4 regions of the Ensifer sp. Root423 genome follow, and region 4 is predicted to be linked to each of the others. Evidence: riboswitches for the same ligand, from Rfam matches in the RefSeq annotation. Region 4 holds a riboswitch; each other region holds the start of a gene.

Region 1 (5,932 bases), on a different contig from region 4:
GGATTCAACGTATTACCTTCGCAATCCCGCGCGGGACCGTCTTTGTTGTGTCTCAGCCCTCAAGCTCCTCGCGCAGCATTTCGAGCTCCAGCCATTCCTCTTCCATGCGAGCGAGGTCGGCACGCAGCTTTTCCAGCTCCTGCGCCAGCTTCGCAAAAGCATTTGGATCTTTTGTGAAAAGATTGGGGTCCGCCATCTTTTCTTCGCGCTTGGCAGCCTCGGCTTCCGCCTTGGCAATCTCTTTCGGCAGGTTTTCGAGCGCGAATTTCTGCTTGTAGGAAAGCTTACCCTTGGCAGCCTTCGGCGCTTCGGCGACAGGGGCCGCCGCCTCGGCCTTGGCCTTTTCCGCCTTCTCGGCCTTGCGCTTCTCCTCGATCGCGCCCTTGCGCTGCGCCATCATGTCGGAATAGCCGCCGGCATACTCGATCCAGCGTCCATCCGGCGCCTCCGGATTGGCCGGCGCAATCGTCGAGGTGACGGTGCGGTCGAGGAAGTCGCGATCGTGGCTGACGAGGATCACCGTTCCGGCAAAACCGGCGACGATCTCCTGCAGGAGGTCGAGCGTCTCGATGTCGAGGTCGTTGGTCGGCTCGTCGAGGATCAGAAGGTTGGTTGCGCGCGCGAGGATGCGCGCCAGCATCAGCCTTGCGCGCTCGCCGCCCGAAAGCTCGCGGATCGGGGTGCGCGCCTGCTCCGGCTGGAACAGGAAGTCCTTCATGTAGCCGGTGACGTGGCGCTGCTCGCCATTGACCAGCAGGTTGTCGCCGCGCCCGTCGGTCAGGTAGTGCGCCAGCGTTTCGTCGAGATTGAGGTCTTCGCGCTTCTGGTCAAGCGTCGCGATTTCGAGATTGGTGCCGAGCTTGACCGTACCCGTACCCGGTTCGATCTGCCCGGTCAGGATCTTCAGAAGCGTCGTCTTGCCGGCGCCGTTCGGGCCGACCAGACCGATGCGGTCGCCGCGGTGCACGCGGATCGAGAACGGCGCGACGATGGTACGCTCGCCATAGGCCTTGGTGACCTTCTCCGCCTCGATCACCAGCTTGCCCGATTCCTTGGCGTCGGCGGCCGTCGCCTGTACCGTTCCCTGCGGCCCCTTGTGGCCGCGATAGGTCGCCCGCATGGTCTGCAGCTCACCGAGGCGGCGCATGTTGCGCTTACGTCGTGCGGTCACGCCGTAGCGCAGCCAATGTTCCTCGCGCTCGATCGCTTTGCCGAGCTTGTGCTGCTCCAGCTCCTCGGCCTCCAGCACCTCGTCGCGCCAGGCCTCGAAATGGGCAAAGCCGCGGTCGAGCCGCCGCGACTGGCCACGGTCGAGCCAGACGGTCGCGGTCGAGACCTTTTCCAGGAAGCGCCGGTCGTGCGAGATCAGAACGAGCGCCGAACGGCTGCGGATCAGTTCGTCTTCCAGCCATTCGATCGTCGGCAGGTCGAGATGGTTGGTCGGCTCGTCGAGCAGCAGGATATCCGGCTCCGGCGCCATGACACGGGCAAGCGCCGCGCGACGCGCTTCGCCGCCCGAAAGGCGCTTCGGGTCTTCCTCGCCGGTCAACCCCAGGTGCTGCAGCAGATAGGCGACGCGATAGGGATCGTCACTCGGGCCGAGTCCTGCCTCGGCATAGGCCTGCACGGTGTCGTAGCCGTCGAAATCCGGCGCCTGGTGCAGATAGCGGATGGTCGCGGAGGGATGGCGGAAGATTTCGCCCGACTGCGCCTCGGCCAGACCCGCGGCAATCTTCATCAGCGTCGACTTGCCCGAGCCGTTGCGGCCGACAAGACAGATGCGGTCGCCCGGTTCGACTTGAAAATTGGCGCCGGCTAGCAGCGGCGCGCCACCGAAGGTGAGGAAGATGTCGTCGAGTTTCAGAATGGGAGGCGCCAAGGCTCAGGCTCCGGAAAGATCATAGGGGCGGGCGAGAACAATGGCGCGACCGCTCTGGAGAGTGAAGCGAAGGGGACCCTCCGCAACGTTGGAAACGGTTCGGGACGAGCCGAACGGCAAGGTGAAATCGTCGAGCGGATAGCGCGCATTGACGATCGAAAGACCGGTAAGCTCGGTCAACCCGAGCACCGAGAAGAGGCAGCCCTTCGGCAAATCAAGGTCGAGCGAGCCGGCCAGCAGCGGATAGGCCTCTTCCTCGCCCGAGGTCATCAACACGGAAAGGCCACGCTCGGCAAGGGCAACAGCATGCAGCAGGTGCATGAAGGCGTGATCACTGCGGGTGCCGCCGAGTGCGCCGGCGAAAATCAGGCGGTCGGCTCCACGCGACAGCGCCGCCTCGACCGCGATCTCCCCGTCCGTCGCGGCCTTCGCCGCCGGATAGGGCTCGCGCGGGACGGAGGCGTAGTCCGCAAGAAGGGCTTCCTCGGTCGAGTCGAAATCACCGACCCAGACATCCGGCACGATGCCGAGCAATCGGGCATGGCGCATGCCGCCGTCAGCCGCAATGAAGCGACTTGCGGCCAGCTGGTGAGCCAGCCGGTCGGTCAGCGAAAGGGCGCCGCCAAGCAGAATGGTGAAGGTCGATCGAGACATGGCAAAGCCCATAGCGCAAAGGACCGCCGAAGGAAAACGAAGAAAACCGTCGAACGAGCGGTTCTCGATATTTTGGTCAGACCATCAATGCCCCTCGGGCACCGGATCGGGGAAAAGCATGCCGGCATAAATGCCGGGGGTCGAATCCGGAATTTCGACGGCGCCGGCCACCCGCTCGTAGAACTTCGCCGGCCCGACGCCGCCGATAATCGCGTAGCCATAGCCGGCCTCGCGCATCGCCGTGAGGCTTGCAAGCAGAAGCGCCTCACCGATCCCCTGCCCGCGCATGCTTTCGTCGACGCCGGTCGGACCGAAGAAGCCGAGTGCCGTTACGTCGTGGCAGGAAAAGCCGACGATCTTTCCGTCATGGACAGCGACGTGCATGCGCGTAGGGGTGGAGGAAAAGGCGGCTTCCGCCTCGCCCGCCCATCCGGCACCGAAAGTCCTTTCGATCCAGGAAACAACCAGGCGGCGCTCCGGCGCCATGGCGCGGCGAATGCTGATGCCAAGGCCAAGCTTCGACTGAGGTTCAGCCGGCAGGGCATAAAGTCGAACAAGCATATCGGGCATGACATTTCCTCCTCGCTGCCGTTGTGTAGCGCAGTTGGCGGCATACGCAAACACGAGCCATTGTGCTGGCCAAGCGTCCCCTTGCTTCGCCGTAAACATCGCTTGCCATGGGACCGAGGCAGCGGTAAATCTCTTGCCGCTCTAACGGGGTGCCTCCCGACCGCATTGCGGCCGGAGGCTGAGAGGCGTCAAAACGCCAACCCGCGGAACCTGATCCGGCTCATACCGGCGGAGGGATTAGACGCGATCGGATCGATACGCCCTTTTCCCATGCAACAACGAACTTTGGGAGAGAGGTCCTCGCCATGTCCAATTCATCGCAACTTAAATTCTTTAGCCGGCTAGCCCTTGCGACGGCCGCGAGCCTTGTTTTCTCCGGCGCCGCGACCGCCGCCGACAAGACGCTGACGGTGTACACCTATGAGAGCTTCATCACCGAATGGGGCCCGGGCGCCAAGGTCGCAGAAGCCTTCGAGAAGACCTGCGAATGCAAGGTCAACTATGTCGGCGTGGCCGACGGCGTCGAGTTGCTCACCCGCCTGAAGCTCGAAGGCGAGGCTTCCAAGGCCGACATCGTGCTTGGCCTCGACACCAACCTCGTTGCGGAAGCCAAAGCAACGGGCTTCTTCGTGCCGCACGGCGTCGAGGCAACCGGCGTCACCGTTCCCGGCAACTTCTCGGACGACACGTTCCTGCCCTATGACTACGGCCACTTCGCCGTCGTCTACGACACCGAGACGCTGAAGACGCCGCCGAAGAGCCTGAAGGAGCTGGTGGAAGGCGATCCGTCGCAGAAGATCGTCATCGAGGATCCGCGTACGTCGACGCCGGGCCTCGGCCTCCTGCTCTGGGTCAAGGCCGTCTATGGCGATGAGGCGGGTGCCGCCTGGACGAAGCTGAAGGACCGCGTTCTGACCGTCACCCCCGGCTGGTCGGAAGCCTATGGCCTCTTCACCAAGGGCGAGGCGCCGATGGTGCTGTCCTACACCACGTCGCCGGCCTACCACATGGTCGCGGAAAACACCGAGCGCTACCAGGCCGCTGCCTTCTCCGAAGGGCACTACATCCAGATCGAAGTCGCCGGCATGACCAAGAACGCCAAGGAGCCGGAACTGGCAAAGCAGTTCCTCGCCTTCATGACCGGTCCGGACTTCCAGTCGATCATCCCGACGACGAACTGGATGATGCCGGTCGCAGCGACCAAGGAGCCGCTGCCGGACGCCTTCAATAAGCTGGTCAAGCCGGAAAACACCTTCCTCCTGCCCTCGGAGGAAGTCGCCAAGAACCGCAAGGCCTGGATCGACGAATGGCTTGCCGCCATGAGCAAGAACTGAGGCCGGATTGTTCGCACTGCGCGAAAATCGCATGACAGTGGTCGCCGGGGCAGCCTGCCTCGGCGTCTTCGTCCTTTTCGTCGGTCTTGCGATCGTCGCCTTGCTGAGCCTGACGGGCGGCGCAAGCGACGATGCGCTGTTTGACGCCTACATCTGGCGCGTCACCCGCTTCACGCTGCTGCAGGCGACCCTCTCGACGTTGCTGTCGGTGCTCTTTGCCATCCCCGTCGCCCGGGCGCTGGCGCGACGGCCGCAGTTCCCCGGCCGCATCTGGCTGCTGCGCTTGATGGCGCTGCCACTCGGACTGCCGGTTCTGGTTGGCGCACTCGGGCTGATCGAGATCTGGGGGCGGCAGGGTTTCCTCAATTCCGGCCTGCGCTGGCTCGGCCTCGCGCAGCCCGTCAGCATTTACGGCCTGTTCGGCATCCTGCTTGCCCACGTCTTCTTCAACATGCCGCTTGCGGCGCGCCTGTTCCTGGCCGGGCTCGAACGCATCCCCGCCGAATACTGGCGCAGCGCCGCCAATCTCGGCATGCCGTCACGGGCACTCTTTCGCTTCATCGAATGGCCCGTCCTGCGCGGCCTCCTGCCGGGTGCCGCCGGCCTCGTCTTCATGCTCTGCGCCACCAGCTTCACCCTCGTGCTGACGCTCGGCGGCGGGCCTGCGGCCAGCACAATCGAAGTGGCGATCTACCAGGCGCTGCGTTTCGATTTCGATCCGCCGCGCGCGATCGCGCTGTCAGCCCTGCAGATCGCCATGACCGGCCTGCTGCTGCTCCTGCTTCGTCATCTGGCGACCGAGCCGGAAGAGGGCATGACCGGTGGCCGCACCGTGCGCCGTTTCGATGGCGCGTCAAGGATCGCGCGCCTGAGTGATGGCACCTGGATCACGCTTGCCTTTCTGTTTCTCGGCGCGCCGCTGGTCGCGGTTCTCATCTCCGGACTCGAAGCCGATCTGCTGAAGCTCGCCCGCGATCCGGCGGTGCACCGGGCGCTGCTGACGAGTGCGGCAATCGCGCTCGCCTCGGCACTCGCCTCCGTCACCATGGCAGCCGTGATGATCCGGGCGGCGGCAACCGCCACCGCGCCGCGTCACGCGACGTCGCTCTCCCACGGCTTTGCCGGTGCCATCGGTGCCAGCACCTCGCTGATCCTCTTGGTGCCGCCGGTGGTGCTGGGCGCCGGATGGTTCCTGCTTTTGCGTCCCTTCGGTGACGTCGCGCGCTTTGCACCCGCCATCGTCGTTGCGATCAACGCGCTGATGGCGCTGCCCTTCGTCCACCGCACCCTCGCGCCGGCAATGGCGACCCATGCGGCACGGTCCGAACGGCTGACGGCAAGCCTTGGCATTCGTGGTTTTGATCGTCTGCGATGGATCGACTTTCCGGCGCTGCGCAAGCCGCTATTGATGGCCCTTTCCTTCGCCATGGCGCTGTCGCTTGGCGACCTCGGCGCCGTCGCCCTCTTCGGCAGCCAAGACATGGTGACGCTGCCG
Region 2 (5,932 bases), on a different contig from region 4:
TGGCTATGCCGGCAACATCGAGCCGGGGTTCCTCAAGCCCCACGCCTATGTCGAGCTCCATATCGAGCAGGGGCCGGTGCTGCAGCGCGAGGGCTTTTCGATCGGTGCCGTCGAGAACCTGCAGGGCATTTCCTGGCAGCGCGTGACGATCGATGGCGTCGCCAACCATGCCGGCACCACGCCGATGGCAATGCGTTCCGACGCCGGTCTCGCGGCCGCGCGTGTCGGCCTCTTCCTGCGCGAGCATATTGCCCGGTCGAACGCGCCGAGTGTCGCGACCATTGGCACCATGCGTTTCGAGCCCGACGCGATCAACGTCATCCCATCGCGTGCCGCCTTCACCGTCGATCTGCGCGATCCGGACGAGGATCGGCTGCAGGCGCTCGAAGCGGCGCTTGCGGACTTTCTGGTGCGCATCGGCGCGGAAGAGGGGGTAACGATCTCGGTCGAGCGGCTGGCACGCTTCCAGCCGGTCGCCTTCGATCAGGGCATCGTCGCAGCGGTCGAGGCTTCGGCGAAGGCGCGAGGCCTCAAGAGCCGGCGCATGACCTCGGGCGCCGGTCATGATGCCCAGATGATCGCCCGCATCGCGCCGACGGCGATGATCTTCGTTCCGAGCCGCGACGGCATCAGCCATAATCCGCGCGAACACACGGAGCCGGATGATCTGGTCGCCGGCGCCAACGTGCTGCTCGATGTGGTCGAGCGGATGGTGAGTGGTCGCTAGAGGGCTATAGGGCTATAGGGACGTTGCGCGTTCGTTGATCGAACGGGATCGATAGCGCGCCTCCCGCTGCTCCGTCATGCCAGGGCTTGGCCCAAGCATCCAGGCGCAGACGCTTCTATGTCTGCGATAAACAGCACACGGCATCCTTCCGCGCGACGAAGCAGACATCTCTTCAGGGCTCTGTTCTGGTGTGACCCGCGCTTTTGCGGGATCCCGCATCGCTCTTCTGCCGGGTGGAAGACTCTGGCCCGCTCCCCTCGGGAGGCTCTTCCGGTGTCCGGCGAAAAAGATTGAGGAAACTGCTGCCGCCGTGCCATACGCTGCCGGTTGGTCCGTAATCCCGCCCGTCGCGCGAAGAGGATGAGTGGCGCTCGCTGTCTCCGCCGCTCAGGCCGCTTCCGTCGATGACGCCGCCTCCACCGCCAGCCCCGGTCCCGCCGGGCTCGCCGCCCACGCCGCTACCATCGCCGGAGCCCCAATCGCCGCCACCCTCTGTGCCGTTGCTTCCGCCGCTCCCGACGTTTTCGCTACCTTGGTCGCTGCCGCCCGCGGCACCTTCACCATTCGTGCCGCCGGCATCGGCGTCGTCCGCATGGGCAGCGGAAATCCAGGAAAGGCCCCCGGCAAAGCCCCGGTCACCGTTGAGGCGCGGCAGATCTCCGCCGAATGCTGCAAGGGCTCCTATGGACAAGGCCGTCAGTCTCAACAGGCATGTCCTCAAGTCATTCTCCTTGTGCAAACGGCGTTCTTGCGTGCGCGGGTACAGTTCGGCTGCCCGCCGCGAATGAATTTCGCCGACAGCGACTTTTGCGTGCGCCTTGCATATCGTTCAATCGATGTGGGGACAAGCTATTGGGGGGACGGGCGACACGGAGCGCAAGGTGCGGGCCTCTGGCGGCGGCCACGACATACAGATGATCGCCCTCATCGCTGAGGCGTCGCGAGAGGGACAGAGGACGTTGCATGTTTGTTGATTGAACGGGGTCGTTGGCGCGCCTCCCACCCTCCGTCATGCTCGGCTCAAGCCCAAGCATGACGGAGGAGGAGAGCCTTGGCGATCGCCGCTTCCGCTTCCGAGGCGGGAGGCGCAGCCCTGAGTGAACTGAAGGGGCCGTGACTGGCCCCTTCAACGAGTCTCTGTCGTCTACTCGGCCGCGCCAGCCGCCCCTTCCACCGGCATATAGAGGTCGCCGCCCTCGCGGTATTTCGCGGCCATTGCCTCCAGGCCTTCCTTCTGCGCTTCTGCGCGGATGTCGTGCGAGATCCGCATCGAGCAGAATTTCGGGCCGCACATGGAGCAGAAATGCGCGACCTTGTGCGCTTCCTTCGGCAGTGTCTCGTCGTGGAAGTTACGGGCCGTCTCCGGGTCGAGCGAGAGGTTGAACTGGTCCTCCCAGCGGAATTCGAAGCGCGCGCGCGATAGCGCGTCGTCGCGCACCTGGGCGGCCGGATGGCCCTTGGCGAGATCGGCGGCATGGGCGGCGATCTTGTAGGTGATGACGCCGACCTTGACGTCGTTGCGATCGGGAAGACCGAGATGCTCCTTCGGCGTGACGTAGCAGAGCATGGCGGTGCCGAACCAGCCGATCATCGCCGCGCCGATGCCCGACGTGATGTGGTCGTAGCCGGGCGCAATGTCCGTCGTCAGCGGTCCGAGTGTGTAGAACGGCGCCTCGCCGCAGACGGCGAGTTGCTTGTCCATGTTCTCCTTGATCTTGTGCATCGGCACGTGGCCGGGGCCTTCGATCATCACCTGACAATCCTTGGCCCAGGCGATCTTGGTGAGCTCGCCGAGCGTTTCGAGTTCGGCGAATTGTGCCGCGTCGTTGGCATCGGCGATCGAGCCGGGGCGCAGGCCGTCGCCGAGCGAGAAGGAGACGTCATAGGCGCGGCAGATGTCGCAGATTTCCTCGAAATGCTCGTAAAGGAAGCTCTCGCGATGGTGATGCAGACACCACTTGGCCATGATCGAGCCGCCGCGCGAAACGATGCCGGTGACGCGATCGACGGTGAGCGGGATGTAGTGCAGCCGGACGCCGGCATGGATGGTGAAATAGTCGACGCCCTGTTCAGCCTGCTCGATCAGCGTGTCGCGATAGACTTCCCAGGTGAGGTCCTCGGCAATGCCGTTGACCTTTTCCAGCGCCTGGTAAAGCGGCACGGTGCCGATCGGAACCGGTGAGTTGCGGATGATCCATTCGCGGATGTTGTGGATGTTGCGGCCGGTCGAAAGGTCCATGACGGTGTCGGCGCCCCAGCGCGTCGCCCAGACCATCTTTTCGACCTCTTCCGCCATCGACGAGGTGACGGCGGAGTTGCCGATATTGGCATTGATCTTCACCAGAAAATTACGGCCGATGATCATCGGCTCGGATTCCGGATGGTTGATGTTGGCAGGCAGGATCGCGCGGCCGCTGGCAATTTCCTGGCGCACGAATTCGGGTGTCACGTGATCGGGGATGTGGGCGCCGAAGCTCTCGCCGTCGCGGACTTTCGCACGCGCCGCGTCGCGGCCGAGATTTTCGCGGATCGCCACGAACTCCATTTCCGGCGTGATGATGCCGGCGCGGGCATAGGCAAGCTGGGTCACTGGGCGGCCGCCCGTGGCCTTCAGCGGCGCATGCTGGAACGGGAAGGTCGGTGTCAGCCTGTCGCCGCTCACAAAGCCGTTGTCCTCGGGGCGGACCACGCGTCCCTCATAGGTTTCCACATCGCCGCGGTCGACGATCCAGTTGCGGCGCAGCCGCGGCAGGCCGTCCTCGATGCGGATCTCGGCGTCGTCGGCGGTGTAGGCGCCGGAGGAATCATAGACCGTAACCGGTTGCTCGCCCGACGTCGGGTGGAGCGCAATCTCGCGCATCGGCACGCGGATATCCGGATGAAGCACGCCCGGCTTGTGGATCTTGCGGGAGGCGGGAAGCGGTCCTTGCGTGACGGTGAGGGCTGCGGGTTTGGTGGCAATATTCATGACGAGGCTCCAAGTTTGCAATTGGAGACCCAGTTCTGATGCCGGAAAGATGAAAGACGCTCCGCCAGATGCTGGACGCACGGAATCCTGGCTTCGATATCTGCACCGTCCCTACGCCAGTATGAACTGGATCAGGTTCAACGGGTCACTGCGCCACAGCCGGCAAGCCGGCCATCCAGCAGAATCTCAGCCCCTTGCGGGACCCCCCTGGTGAATGCCTAGATCATAGCCATCGATCGGCCCGGGTCGTCAAGCGTGAATTCGCCTGCCGACAAAGATGCACCTATTGCGTGTGGTGACGGATTCGGGTTTGACGCTAGCGGCCGGCCTTTTCCGGTGCGGCCCGCTCGGCGTAATCGGCACGGTTGATGCCGTGGCGCTGGAGCTTGTCGTAGAATGTCTTGCGCGGAATGCCGAGCGCCTCGATCGTCGCCTTGACGTCGCCGCGCTGAGCCCGCAACACCTCTTTCAGGATCTCCGCCTCGTAGCGTTCGAGCCGTTCCGGGAGTGCAAATCCAGGCTGTTCGGTGGGCGCAATCGGCTGTCCCAGCGGACCTTCGACACCAAGCGCCACGCGTTCTGCAAAGTGCGAGAGCTCGCGCACATTGCCCGGCCAGGCATGCGTCATCAGATGTCTCTGCACGGCCGATGTGACCACAGGCGCGTCGCGCTTGAAGCGCTCGGCCGCCCGGGTCAGGAAGTGCGAGAAGAGCAGCGGGATATCGTCTCGACGTTCGCGCAGCGGTGGGATCGACAGCGTTACGACATTCAATCTAAAGTAGAGGTCTTCCCGGAAATCGCCGCGCTGCGCCGGGTCGCCAAGATCGATTTTGGCAGCCGCGATGACGCGGATATCGACCGGACGAACCTGGTTGGTGCCAAGCGGCGTGATTTCGCGCGCTTCCAGAACGCGCAGCATCTTCACCTGAGTCGCCGGTGGCATCGCCTCGATCTCGTCGAGGAACAGCGTGCCGCCGCTCGCATGCTCGATCCGGCCGATGCGCTTCTTCAAGGCGCCGGTGAAGGCGCCCTGTTCGTGGCCGAAGAGTTCGCTTTCGATCACCGTTTCGGGCAGCGCCCCGCAATTCAGCGCCACGAAGTTGCCGTTGCGGCGTCGGCTCCAATTGTGGAGCAGCGTCGCCACCACCTCCTTGCCGCTGCCCGTCTCGCCGGCGACGAGCACGTCGACATCGGTATCGGCAATGTGCCGGATCGTCTGGCGCAAACGTTCCATGACCGGCGTCTGGCCGATCAGCGGCAGGTTGTCGCCGGCCGTCTCGGCGGCCCGTTTCAGCGCGCGGTTTTCCATCACGAGCCGGCGTTTTTCCAGCGCGCGATGCACGCTCTGCACCAGCCGGTCGGCGGCAAAGGGTTTGGGGATGAAGTCGTAGACGCCATCCTGCAGCGCCTGCACTGCCATCGGGATATCGCCATGGCCGGTCACCAGGATCACCGGCAGATCCGCGTCGAAAGCTTCGATGCGGCGGAAGAAGGCGAGGCCGTCGATGCCCGGCATGCGGATATCGCTGACGACGACGCCGTCGAAATTCGCATCCAGCGTCTTCAACGCTTCGGCAGCGCTGGCAAAAGGGGTAACGGCGAGGCCGGCGAGTTCCAGCGTCTGCGTCATCGCCTTGCGCAGATGGTTGTCGTCGTCGACGAGATAGACGGTCGGCTGCATCGCTCAGGCCCTCTTCAGGCGAACCGTGAAGACGGTGCCCCTGTCGCTGGTTTCGACGGTGATATCGCCGCCATAGTCGGCGACGATCTCCTTGGAGATGGCAAGGCCGAGGCCGAGCCCTTCATCCTTCGAGGTGTTGAACGGCGTGAACAGATCCTCGTGGATGTGCAGGGGAATGCCTGGGCCGTTATCGGCAACGACGAGCAAAACCGTCCCGGAGGGACCGTCCTCGCAGCGCACGCGGATCTCGGCGCCGCTGCGCGTGCCGAGCGCTTCCAGGGCATTTTGCAAAAGGTTGATCAGCACCTGCTCGAGCCGGATGCGGCTGCCGAGGACGCTGAGGCCATTTTCCGGCAGGTCGATGACGATCGCATCCATGCGGCCGGCAAAGCGGCTGCGCAGCAACATCATCGCCCCCTCGATCACGTCGCGCATGGGCGTCGGCTCGGCGACGAAGCGGCCCTTGCGAGCGAAGCTTCTGAGTTCGTCGGTGATGGTGCCGACCCGATCGGTCAGTTCGGCGATGCTGACAAGGTTCTCGACCGCGGTCTGCTGC
Region 3 (5,932 bases), on a different contig from region 4:
CGTAGCCGCTGCCGAAGAAGAGCATTCGTTGCGCGCCGAAGAAGGTGGCCGCTTCCGCCTCAAGTGCCTCGTGTTCTTCGTGATTGCCGCGCAACAGCCGTGAGCCGCCGGAGCCGACCGGCACGCCGCGCGCGATGGCACCCGTTATCGCCGCCTTCAGCCGCGTCGAAGCGGCGAGCGCCAGGTAGTCGTTCGAGGTAAAATCCAGGCCGCCAGCGGGGGCAAGTGCGCGCCGGCGGCCCTTGCGATCAAGGCCCTCCAGCGTCTTCTCATAGCGCGCAAACAGACCCAGGGTCATTCGGCCGCATCCTGCCTTGCCGCCGGAGCCATCGGCTTCAACCCCAGGCGTCGGAAGAGCGCCGCATCATGGTCCTCGCCGGGATTGTCGGCGGTCAGCAGGGTTTCGCCGACAAAGATCGAATTGGCGCCGGCGAAGAAACAGAGCGCCTGCGTCTCGTCGCTCATGTCGGTCCGGCCGGCCGAGAGCCGGACATGCGATAGCGGCATCAGGATGCGGGCAAGCGCGATGGTGCGGACGAAATCGATCGGATCGACGGGCACTGCATCGGCCAGCTTCGAGCCCCGGATCGGGATCAGCATGTTGATCGGCACGCTTTCGGGCGGCACCGGCAGATTGGCGAGCGTCACCAGCATGGAGATCCGGTCGTCGGCGGTTTCGCCCATGCCGAGAATGCCACCGGCGCAGACCTTGATGCCGGCGTCGCGGACATTCGCGAGCGTCTCCAGCCGATCGGCAAAGCTGCGGGTGGTGATGATCTCGCCGTAGAAGCGTTCTGAGGTATCGACATTGTGGTTGTAGTAGTCGAGCCCGGCCTCGGCGAGCCGTGCGGACTGGTCCGGCGTCAGCATGCCCAGCGTCATGCAGGTTTCCATGCCAAGCGCCCGCACACCGCCGATCATGGCGACGATCGCGTCCATGTCGCGGTCCTTCGGGCTGCGCCAGGCGGCCCCCATGCAATAGCGCGTCGCACCGCCGTCGCGCGCCTGTCGCGCCTCGGCAAGCACACGCTCGACCTCCATCAGCTTCGATGCCTTGAGCCCGGTCGGATAGTGGGCGGACTGGCTGCAATAGCCGCAATCCTCGGCGCAGCCTCCGGTCTTGATCGAGAGCAGCCGGCTCATCTGGATGGCGTTGGGATCGAACTGCGCACGATGGACCGTGTGTGCGCGGTAGAGCAAATCGTTGAACGGCAAATTATAGATTTTTTCAGCTTCCGCTTGGGTCCAGCGGGCTTCGCCCGCGTCGCCCGGGGTAAAATTAGCGCCAGTTGATAGGGTTCCGTCCAGCATTTCGGCTCGTCCTCCAGGTCATCGCAAACGCGAAATAGATAGAATCTGATATTATCTATAATTTTATCGACGAGCAAAGTTCGCAAGCACCCAGATGGAGAGTTTCCGTTAACGAATGCCCTTCTGGTTGTATTTTTGACCGTGAGTGAATCTGGAAACCGCCGGGACGGGGCAACAATCACCAATCAATCGGTCGCAGCTCCCATTTCCGAAATCGGGCGTACCGCACCCGAGAAACAAGGGCGCGGCTGGGCTTCTCCGGTGTTTTTCGACCCGCTCCACCCGGTTGCCCCACCTCCTTTCATCACGCCGCCAAAGCTTCCGCTTTCTCGTCGCAAATTATAGATAATTTTTTCGGCATATGAGATCGCATCGCACACGAATGCTGGCTCTTGACAAAAACCGCCCCGAACGGTCAGCTTGGAGCATTCACCAGGGGTGTCCCGCCAAGGGGCTGAGATTCTGCTATGCGATTTGCGCGGCGCAGTGACCCGTTGAACCTGATCCAGTTCATACTGGCGTAGGGACGGTGCAGACATCGCTGCCGCAAACGTCGCCTTCACGCGACCATTCAACGGCAAGGCGTCCTTCCCCTTCCTTCGCTCGTGAACTGGGTCTCCACAATCGGAGCCTCGGCATGCACACCGCCAACACCATCCCGCTTCCCTCACGACGGCCCGCCCACGCCTCGCGGGAACACTGAGCCATGCGGATCCTCGTCAAAGGTGCCGGCGTCGCAGGGCTCTGTCTGGCGCATGAACTTAGCGCCCGCGGTGTCGCGGTGACGGTTGTCGAGCAAAAACCAGGCTTTGCCGGCGCGGCCTCCTGGTTTGCCGGCGGCATGCTGGCACCCTGGTGCGAACGCGAAAGCGCCGAAGAGGTGGTGCTGACGAAGGGCATCGGCGCCATTGACTGGTGGGACGACGCCCTGCCAGGCGAGGTTTCCCGAAACGGCACGCTTGTCGTCGCCCCGCCACGGGATGCGGGCGAACTCAAGCGCTTTGCCTCACGCACCTCCGGCTTCGAATGGCTCGACGCCGCCGCGATCGAACGGCTGGAACCGGCACTTGCCGGACGTTTCCGCGAGGCGCTGTTTTTTCCCGGTGAGGCGCATCTCGACCCGCGCCGGGCGCTGAGCCGGTTGCGGCAGAAGCTTGTCGATCACGGCGTCACCTTCCTCGATGAGACGAGCGACGATGGCCACCACGATCTCGTCGCCGACTGCGCCGGCGCGGCACGCATCGGCGAAACGCCGGGCCTGCGGGGCGTGCGCGGTGAAATGCTCTACCTGCAGACAAGCGACGTGGAGCTGTCGCGGCCGGTCAGGCTCATTCATCCCCGCATCCCGCTCTACATCGTGCCGCGCGGCGGCGGCCTCTTCATGTGCGGGGCGACGATGATCGAGACGGATGACGGCGGACCGATCACCGCCCGCTCCCTCATGGAACTGCTGAACGCCGCCTATGCGCTGCATCCGGCCTTCGGCGAAGCGCGCCTCTTCGAAACCGGCGCCGGCGTCCGCCCCGCCTTCGCCAACAACCTGCCGCGCGCCCTGCGCACCGGGCAGACCATCACGATCAACGGGCTTTACCGCCATGGCTTCCTGCTTTCGCCGGCCCTGGCGGCGGAAGCAGCCGACCTCGCGCTTGCGCAGGACCTGAAGGGAGATGCCGCATGAGACTGACCGTCAATGGCGAGGATCACGACCTCGCCGTCACCACCCTCGCCGAGCTTCTGGCCGCCCTTGATTTCGAAGGTGACTGGCTCGCCACCGCCGTCAACGGCGAACTGGTGCACCGGGCCGACCGTTCGGGTCATGCGCTCAGCGACAGGGACCGGATCGAAATTCTCTCGCCGATGAAAGGAGGCTGAGACATGCTGACGCTTTATGGACAGGACCTGCGCTCACGGTTGCTGCTCGGCACCGCCCGCTACCCCTCCCCCGCCGTTCTGGAAGATGCGGTGCGATCGTCAGGCACTGAGATCGTCACGGTCTCGCTCCGGCGCGAAACCGCCGGAGGCCGCCAGGGCGGCGCCTTCTTCGAACTGATCCGGGCGCTCGGCGTGCACGTGCTGCCGAACACCGCCGGCTGCCACTCGGTGTCAGAGGCGGTGCTGACGGCCAAGATGGCGCGCGAGGTCTTCGGCACCAACTGGCTGAAACTCGAAGTGATCGGCCACCACGATACGCTGCAGCCCGATGTCTTCGGGCTGGTCGAGGCGGCGCGCATCCTCTCGGCCGAAGGGTTCGAAGTCTTTCCCTACACCACGGATGATCTCGTGGTTGCCGAACGGCTCGTGGAAGCCGGCTGCAAGGTGCTGATGCCCTGGTGCGCGCCGATCGGCAGCGCCATGGGGCCGCAGAACATCCAGGCGCTCAGGGCAATGCGGGCCAACTTTCCCGATGTGCCGCTGATCGTCGATGCCGGCATCGGCCGGCCCTCGCACGCAACGACGGTGATGGAGTTCGGCTTCGATGCCGTCCTGCTCAACACCGCCGTCGCCGGCGCCGCCAAGCCCGCGCTGATGGCCGCTGCGTTCGCGGGCGCGATCGATGCCGGCCGGCAGGCCTTCGAGGCGGGCATGCTCGAACCGCGCGATTTTGCCGTCCCTTCCACCCCCGTCATCGGAAAGGCGGTGTTTGCGTGAAACTTGACCCCTTCTATCTCATCGTCGACAGCACGGATTGGATCGAGCGGCTGGTGCCGCTCGGCGTCAAGCTGGTGCAGCTACGCGTCAAGGATCGTACGGAAGCGGAGATCCGCCGCGAGATCCGCGCGGCCAAGGCCGTTTGCGACGAGCAGGGCTGCCAGCTCATCGTCAACGACTACTGGCAACTGGCGATCGCGGAAGGCTGCGACTTCGTCCATCTCGGCCAGGAGGACCTGGCGGAGGCCGACCTTACTGCAATCCGCGCCGCCGGCCTGAAGCTCGGACTCAGCACCCATGACGAGACGGAACTGGAGACAGCACTTGCTGCCAAGCCCGACTATGTCGCGCTCGGACCGGTTTACCCGACCATTCTCAAGGCTATGAAGTGGGCGCCGCAGGGACTGCCGCGCCTTGCCGCCTGGCGGAACCGTGTCGGGTTGCTGCCGCTGGTCGCCATCGGCGGCCTCAACGTCGAGCGGATCGCCGGCGCCTTCGAGCACGGCGCCGACATCGCCGCCGTCGTTACCGACATCACCCGCAACGCCGACCCGGAAGGCCGGACGCGCGAATGGATCGCCAGAACCGCACCGTGGCGATAGGCACGTGCCGGACCGCGGGTAGCAGTTTCGCGGTCAGGCGATCTCCAGCTGCGAGAGCCAGGAGGCGTCCAGGCCACGCTTGCGACAATAGGTGGCAAGCCGCTGGCGGGTCGGCCCCGGCCGGTCGAGGCCGAGGTAACGGGAGGCGTTCTTCCAGAAGATGTTCTGCTGGTCCTCCTCGCTCACATTGGCCTCCTTCAGTTGCTGGGCGATCCGCGGGACGTAGGCGTTGTAGTCCTTCTCCAGCGCCATCATCGACCAGTCGGTGCCGAACATCAGATGGCGCGCATCGGGATCGTAGTCCCGCAGCCATTTGTCGAGCAGCGCGCGGATTTTTTCGTGCAGCCCGGGCGTGTTGTCGGTGACGAGCTCGCTCAGGTAGCTCAGGTCGGCAAACAGGTTCGGCCGGCGCCCGTGGCCGATCGTCTTGCCAATGATGTCCTCCCAGGTCGGCGGACCGGAGAATTTGTCCTGGGCGCAGGACACCATGACCCCCGTCGGCGCGCCCGGGCGAATGACTTCATCGAAAGCGCCGAAATGCGCCAGATTGATCCGCAAGTCATTGTAACGGTTGGTGTCGAGCAGCTTCTTCCAGTAGGCGGGGCTCGCCATATTGCCATAGCCGCAGCCGGCGCCGATGCTGTTTTCCGCATGCGCCATGATCGGCACGCTGTTGTCGCGGCACCAGTCGTAGAGCCGCTTCAGCGCCGCATCGATCGCCGGATCCGCATTGCCCCATGCCTTGAAGCCCATCGGCGGGTAGATCTTCACGCCGATGAAGCCCTTTTCCATGATCGCGTAGCGGACGTTTTCCAGCGACGAGCCACGCTTCTGCGCCTCCCGGTGCGGATCGAAGCCGACGAAGCTGTGCATGTGGATGCCGTGCCGCTTGATCACCAGCTGCTGGATCTCGTCCATCACGTCGATCTGGTCGTGCTGCGGCGATGCCCTGCCGCCGATCGACTTCTCGAAATCGAGGATGCTCGGCGTGATCATGGAAAACCGGCATTTCGACGCGAAGATCCGGGCATAGGTTTCCGCCAGGTTTTCGCGGTAGTCCTGCATGAGGCGCACGAAGGAAAGGTAGTTGCCGATCTGTTCGTGGGCCTTGGCGGCCGACGCCAGGGCATCGACATCCGTCTCCTCCACGCTGCCGGAGCGCCGCTGCAAGCCCTGCGGCAGGCCGGGGGTGCCGCCGATCTGTTCCAGCAGGCCTTGATAATCCGGCGTTTCGGCGCCGCTTCGTGCGGTCAACGATGCGCGCTGCTCGCCGGCTAGCGCGACCAGTTGCTTGACGGCGATGCGCAACTGCTCGTTCTTCTGCCGCTCGAACTCGGCGTCGGAGGGGCGCGGCACCCGCTTCTTGAGGA
Region 4 (5,932 bases):
TCGATTGTTGCATCCTGCCGCGAGAAGCGCTGATGGAGGACGCGGGCGCGTCGCCGACTTATCTCGGCGCAGCGCTGAAGGGCCTCGATCTCGCCCTTCGCCTCAGCGGAAAGGGCTATGAGGCCTACTGGCTTCCTTCCCTGCAGATGGTGGGGTCGGACGAGGTACCCGGAGCGGGCTCTGCCGCCACCGCCCGGTTCGTGGAGCGTGTCGACCGGACGCTCTTCCGCGGCCGATGGATGCCCGCCTCCGAAACCGCCCAGACATTCTTCGAGGAGACTGACGCATGAGCGAAAAACTCCGCGTACTCGTGGTCTCCCATGGCCACCCGACCCATTCGCTCGGAGGCGCGGAAATTGCTTCGCATGGTCTTCACAAGGCGCTGAACGGCCTGTCGGGTGTGGAATCGATCTACCTCGCCCGCGTCGGCAATCCGGTTCCGCGCCATGGCGCTTCCGCACTGATGAGCCTGCGTCTCGCCATGGACGAAGTGCTCTACCACGCCGAAGACTTCGACCATTTCTTCCTCTCCAACGGCGATACGGACGCGATCCGCCGCGACCTCTTGCGCTTCGTCGGCGACATCAAGCCGGATGTCATTCATTTCCATCATATTCTCGGCTTCGGCCTGGAAGCGCTCTATGCCGTTCGTGATGCCCTGCCCAAGGCACGCATCGTCGTGACGTTCCATGAGTATCTGCCGATCTGCCACAATCACGGGCAAATGGTGAAACGCCCCTCGGGCCAGCTTTGCAACGGCGCCTCACCTATCAGTTGCCACACGTGCTTCCCCGAAATCCCGGTGTCGCGCTTCGTTCGCCGCGAGCAGTTCGTGCGCGGCATGCTTAATCTCGCCGACGCTTTCATCGCGCCGAGTGCCTTTCTCGCCAACCGCTATGTCGAATGGGGGCTCGAAGCCGCTAAGATCTTCGTGATCGAGAACGGCATCGTCATGGGCGACAAGGCGCCGGCCCGCGAATTGCCGTCGCCGACGGCGCGACGCAACCGCTTTGCCTATTTCGGGCAGATGACGCCATTCAAGGGCGTTCACGTGTTAATCGACGCGGTATCACGGGTGCCCGACGACATTTGGGGCGATGATTCCTCGCTGATGATCTTTGGCGGGAACCTCGAGCGTCAGCCGAAGGACTACCAGGAGAAGGTGGCAAAACTGATCGAGGACGCCGGTCGTCGCGTCCGCTTCTACGGCGCCTACCAGAACCAGGACATGCCGCGGCTGATGCGCTCGGTTGACTGGGTGGTGATGCCCTCGGTCTGGTGGGAAAATTCCCCCGTCGTCATCCAGGAAGCACTGCATCATGGCCGGCCGATCCTCTGCTCCGACATCGGCGGCATGGCCGAAAAGGTCCGCGACCGGCTGGACGGCTATCACTTCCGCGCCGGGAGCGCCCAAGATCTGGCCGACCGCCTGATCGACGTCTTGGCCGCCTCGCGGGCATGGGACAATCTGCGTGCGACACTTCGGCGACCGACGAGCCATGTCGATTGCGCGCGGGAACATGTGGCGCTCTATCGGAAAATGCTCAAGGGCGAGCAACCGGCCCTGCCGAGCGCGGCAGTGGCCTGAGGTAAACCCGAAGCCCACACTGCTCAGCCAGATCGCGAAGAACGACCAAGAGCGGCCTGGGCTTCGGCTACGTTCGAAGCCTCGGCGCCCGACTCTTTGTCGTTGCCCCACCAATGATGAAAGTGATGCACCGGCCCATGCCCCTGGCCGATGGTCAGGCCATCGGCCGCCCCCAGAGCGGCATGCAAGTAGGCCTTGGCTGCCACAACCGCATTGTCAATTGGCATGCCCTTGGCAAGCCCCGAGGCGATTGCTGCCGAGAGCGTGCACCCGGTGCCGTGATCATTCCTTGTTTCGATCCGCGGCCGTGACAGGTTGAGGACGTCCTCCCCGCTATAGAAAATATCGATCGCGTCCTTGCCCTTGGCATGGCCGCCCTTCATCAGAACTGAACGCGCACCGAGCTTCAGAAGCATCTCCGCCTGACGCGCGACCTCGCTTTCGGTTTCGGCGATTGCGCGTCCGGTCAACAGCGCCGCCTCGGGCAGGTTCGGCGTCAGAATGAGCGCCAGCGGCAACAACTCCTCCTTGAGCGTCGCGATCGCGTCGGGGCGCATCAGATGATCGCCGGAGGTCGCCACCATCACCGGGTCGATGACAGCCAGCTGGCCATAGTGTTTAAGACCGGCGGCAATCACCCCGATCGTCTCGCGCCGAGACACCATTCCGACCTTCAGCGCACCGACCGTAAGATCGGAAAACACCGCGTCGATCTGAGCCGTAACGACAGTCGGGGAGATATCCTCCACCGCAGATACCCCACGGGTGTTCTGCGCCGTGACCGCCGTGATCACGCTGGCGCCATAGACGCCGAGCGCAGAGAACGTCTTCAGATCTGCCTGAATACCCGCCCCGCCACCGGAATCCGAGCCTGCGATGGTAACGGCAATCGCAGTCATCGGCCCACCTGCATGAGGCTTGAGCCCTTTCGGTTTAAGTTAACATCAGACACGAGCAAAGCGGCCTCCGGAAATTGACGGAGATCCGGACGAAAGCGCAAAGACGACTGGTCAGCTGAAAGGCCCCTTGCCGTTCCTACGCCGGTATGATCCGGATCAGGTTCAAGGGTCTGGCTCGCCGCCATCTCAGCACAGTGACTGCGCGCCCCTCGGCAGGATTGATGCTAGGGGAGCGTGGGCCGGGGTGTCAACCGTTGGAACCCTGTGACAAGCAGGCCAGTTCGAGGCGCAATCCTCACTGTTGATGAAGCTTCCTAAAATGAAGGCCCCTATCGGCTTTGGAGCTGAAGGGACCTTCCGTCTGAGCGTTCGACTTCACAGACGAATGTATTGATGACACAGGCTGTGGAAATTCATAGTGTCCTCACGCGATTGTGCACGGTTAGTGTGCCTCGATTCCGGACTTTCGGTCGTGTTGAGTCAACAATCGCGCAAAGCTGGAATAGCTGTCCAACTCCGGTCAGCACCATTGCTTCCAGAGCATTGCGTATCAAACGTGAGTTCGATGGAGGAGTAGCTGGATATCAGTATTCCGCTTCCGCTCGCCGAAATGGACGGACGCACACTGGCTGCATCGCCAGCTCTGCGCCAATCTGGGCTCCAGTTAAAGTTGGCGAGCGTTGCCTCTTTGGTAGCCGGATCGCATGTTAGGGATGCAGCTCCATCTCCAGTTTCTGCTCGGCTTACGGTGGCTACTCCGATAACAGTTGCGTTGGCGAGCCCTTCAGCGCTCCACCTCAGCAGCACACGAGCGTCGCGTATTTGTGCGTCTGTGAAGCGCATCGCCTGCAGAAGAGCCAGTCATCCACCTACTTAAGATGACCGTTTGAAGCGGATGCCTACGCCGCCACCATTTGCCGGAATAATCTCAATTCCTGCCTTCTCCAACGCCGCTACGATGCTTGCGAGGTTGTTGACGATCGGTACGTGAGCTCCCCTTTCAAAATCGGCGATAGTCTGGCGAGACACGTTTGCCGCCTTGGCGAGCTCTGCCTGGCTCCAGCCCAACATTGCCCGTGCTCCACGGCACTGCTCCATCGTAAGAAGTAAGTTACTCAAGGCAAACTTTCTGATTGACTTCAGACATTTTGTAGGAAGAATGACCCGGCGATCGAACAGGTGCGGTAACACCTGCTCGATCTGACCAAAACCAAGCTATAGGGAGCTCGGATCATGGCTGATTCCGACAATAGCAGAACTTTGCCTACCGTCACGCGAGGAGATTTTCATTCCTCGGTACCGGCGTGTTTACCCACATATCCGCACGTTGCGGCCCATCGAAAGCCAGGGTTTAGCGGTTGTGCCAATGACCCTGCGGTCGCAGCCTGGCAGCATTGGCGTGCCGCCTGGACCCGCCTGAGCGAATCGACCCGCCATCAGCAACAGCTCGAGACCGCCCTGTTCTCAGGCGAGCTGTCGTCTTCAGCTGAGCGCGATGGACGCAGCGCCTACAACGACGCGCTCGAGGACGAGGACCGCGCAGCGCTGGCGGAGGAATTGGCCGCCCAAGCGTTGTGGCCGGTTCCTGTGGCGTCGCTCCCAGGCGTCATCGCCAAACTCGACGCGATCGTGAACCGCGGCCAGCCTTCGTCGACCTGTGTGGACGAACCCTGGGCGCAAATCCGGATGGTGATCGCTGATCTCCTCCGGATCGATCCGGTCGACGCTCGGCTCGGTCGAATGCCAGAACGCGAACGTCAGCCAGCTTGAGGCTGAGCAATCCGCCCGTTGAAGGCTCACACAATTCTTTGATTTCCCCCCCCGCCGAAGCCCCTTCGGCGCGAGCCTCTGACTCTGTCAAAAACAACAAGGAACTAACACATGAAACTGGGAAGACCTTTTCGCAAGCGTCGGCTAGCGGCGTTTCTCGTGTCCGTCTCGCTCGGCGCGTCGTTGATCTCGACGCCCGCACGTGCGCAGGAGCAAGGCGAGCTGCGCATCGCCACCTCCTACAAGCTGATGACGCTCGATCCGCATTACGCCAATCTCAACGAGAACACGTCGCTGCTCTCCCACATCTATGAACGGCTCGTCTATCAGGACGAGGGTCTCGAGCTGAAGCCCGGGCTTGCCAGTTCGTGGCGCGCGCTTTCCCCTACCCAGTGGGAGTTCAAGCTGCGCGACGGGGTGCGATTCCATGATGGCGCGGTCTTCGATGCCGACGATGTCGTCTATTCGATCGAGCGGATCCGGGACTTCCTGAAGCCCCCGAGCGGTGGCTTTCGCTCCTCTGTCAGCGGCATCAAGGCGGTTTCTGCATCCGATCCGCTGACCGTGGTCATCGAGACCAGCTGTGCCGCCCCCACCCTGCCGCTCACCTTCTCCTCGATCTTCATGATGAACAAGCCGACGGAAGGCTTTGAGACCACCGAAGCGCTCAATTCCGGTGCCGCACCCGTGGGAACGGGGCCCTATCGGTTCGAGAGCTGGAGTTCCGGCGAGAGCCTGAGGCTGGTGCGCAACGACGCCTATTGGGGCGGCAAGCCCGCCTGGCTGACGGTCGGCTTCCGGGTCATCGAGAGCCCGGCCGCCCGCGTGGCTGCCCTTAGCACCGGCGAGGTCGACGTCGCCGACGCCATTCCCGCCCGTGATGTCGACGGTCTGAAGCAGCGCGGCGCCTGGATTGCCAGCGTCGGTGCCGCCCGCATTAACTTCGTGCAGTTCGATGTAGCCCGCGACACTCTTCCCGGTGTGACCGACAAGGCGGGAGAACCGATCGCCAACCCGTTCAAGGACCCGCAGGTGCGGCGTGCGCTGGCGCTTGCAACCGACCGCGGCATTCTCGCAGACAAGATCCTTGCCGGCTATGGCACCGCCGCCTCGCAGGTGTTTCCGACCGGCCTGCCGGGCACGTCGGCCAAACTTCTGCCTGAGGCGCCTGACTACGAAGCGGCAAAGGCGCTGCTCGCCAAGGCCGGATACCCTGACGGCTTCAATCTGGTTCTTGCCGGACCGGCCGGGCGCTATCCGGGCGACGCCGAGAGCCTGCAGGCGATTGCCCAGAGCTGGGCCCGCATCGGTATCAACGCCCAGCCCTCGACAGCGCCGTTCTCGGTGTTCAACACCAAGCGCGCTGCCGGCGACTATGCCGTCTGGTATGGCGGCACCTCCGGTGAGGCGGTCGACATCATCCTTCGCGCTCTGCTCGCTTCACCGAACAAGGAGCGCGGAACCGGTGCGTTGAACTTCGGCAAGTATCAGAACGTCGCCTTCGACGAGAAGCTGGCCAGGGCCGAGAGCATCGCCGTCGGACCGGAGCGCGATGCAGCGTTGGCTTCGGCGACTGAGCTGGTGATGGCCGACCAGCCGATCATCCCGCTTTACCACTTCCACCACATCGTCGGTTACGGCCCGCGCATCGGCTCCTACGTCATGCATCCGCGCG

Evidence for each region. Region 4 has a riboswitch for thiamine pyrophosphate ahead of thiD (bifunctional hydroxymethylpyrimidine kinase/phosphomethylpyrimidine kinase). Riboswitches for the same ligand answer to the same signal wherever they lie in the genome.
Region 1: it holds a riboswitch for thiamine pyrophosphate, as region 4 does, so the genes downstream of both, thiB (thiamine ABC transporter substrate binding subunit) here and thiD (bifunctional hydroxymethylpyrimidine kinase/phosphomethylpyrimidine kinase) in region 4, are expected to answer to the same signal.
Region 2: it holds a riboswitch for thiamine pyrophosphate, as region 4 does, so the genes downstream of both, thiC (phosphomethylpyrimidine synthase ThiC) here and thiD (bifunctional hydroxymethylpyrimidine kinase/phosphomethylpyrimidine kinase) in region 4, are expected to answer to the same signal.
Region 3: it holds a riboswitch for thiamine pyrophosphate, as region 4 does, so the genes downstream of both, thiO (glycine oxidase ThiO) here and thiD (bifunctional hydroxymethylpyrimidine kinase/phosphomethylpyrimidine kinase) in region 4, are expected to answer to the same signal.

What each region holds. Positions count from the first base shown of each region.
Region 1 is NZ_LMEG01000034.1:79,071-85,002, reverse strand. It holds gene ASD01_RS23990 (ABC-F family ATP-binding cassette domain-containing protein) at 53-1,879, opposite strand; gene ASD01_RS23985 (thiamine diphosphokinase) at 1,883-2,533, opposite strand; gene ASD01_RS23980 (GNAT family N-acetyltransferase) at 2,618-3,103, opposite strand; TPP riboswitch at 3,239-3,357, shown strand; gene thiB (thiamine ABC transporter substrate binding subunit) at 3,409-4,437, shown strand; gene thiP (thiamine/thiamine pyrophosphate ABC transporter permease ThiP) at 4,445-5,932, shown strand, end outside.
Region 2 is NZ_LMEG01000043.1:199,583-205,514, forward strand. It holds gene ASD01_RS26235 (Zn-dependent hydrolase) at 1-727, shown strand, start outside; gene ASD01_RS37315 (hypothetical protein) at 900-1,433, opposite strand; gene thiC (phosphomethylpyrimidine synthase ThiC) at 1,872-3,695, opposite strand; TPP riboswitch at 3,786-3,914, opposite strand; gene ASD01_RS26250 (sigma-54-dependent transcriptional regulator) at 4,012-5,376, opposite strand; gene ASD01_RS26255 (sensor histidine kinase) at 5,380-5,932, opposite strand, start outside.
Region 3 is NZ_LMEG01000043.1:57,253-63,184, reverse strand. It holds gene ASD01_RS25630 (8-amino-7-oxononanoate synthase) at 1-298, opposite strand, end outside; gene bioB (biotin synthase BioB) at 295-1,311, opposite strand; TPP riboswitch at 1,736-1,856, shown strand; gene thiO (glycine oxidase ThiO) at 2,018-2,989, shown strand; gene thiS (sulfur carrier protein ThiS) at 2,986-3,183, shown strand; gene ASD01_RS25610 (thiazole synthase) at 3,187-3,960, shown strand; gene ASD01_RS25605 (thiamine phosphate synthase) at 3,957-4,562, shown strand; gene ASD01_RS25600 (amidohydrolase family protein) at 4,596-5,932, opposite strand, start outside.
Region 4 is NZ_LMEG01000023.1:599,509-605,440, forward strand. It holds gene ASD01_RS22165 (hypothetical protein) at 1-290, shown strand, start outside; gene ASD01_RS22170 (glycosyltransferase family 4 protein) at 287-1,588, shown strand; gene thiD (bifunctional hydroxymethylpyrimidine kinase/phosphomethylpyrimidine kinase) at 1,612-2,487, opposite strand; TPP riboswitch at 2,604-2,707, opposite strand; gene ASD01_RS22180 (helix-turn-helix transcriptional regulator) at 3,361-3,585, opposite strand; gene ASD01_RS22185 (hypothetical protein) at 3,721-4,257, shown strand; gene ASD01_RS22190 (ABC transporter substrate-binding protein) at 4,369-5,932, shown strand, end outside.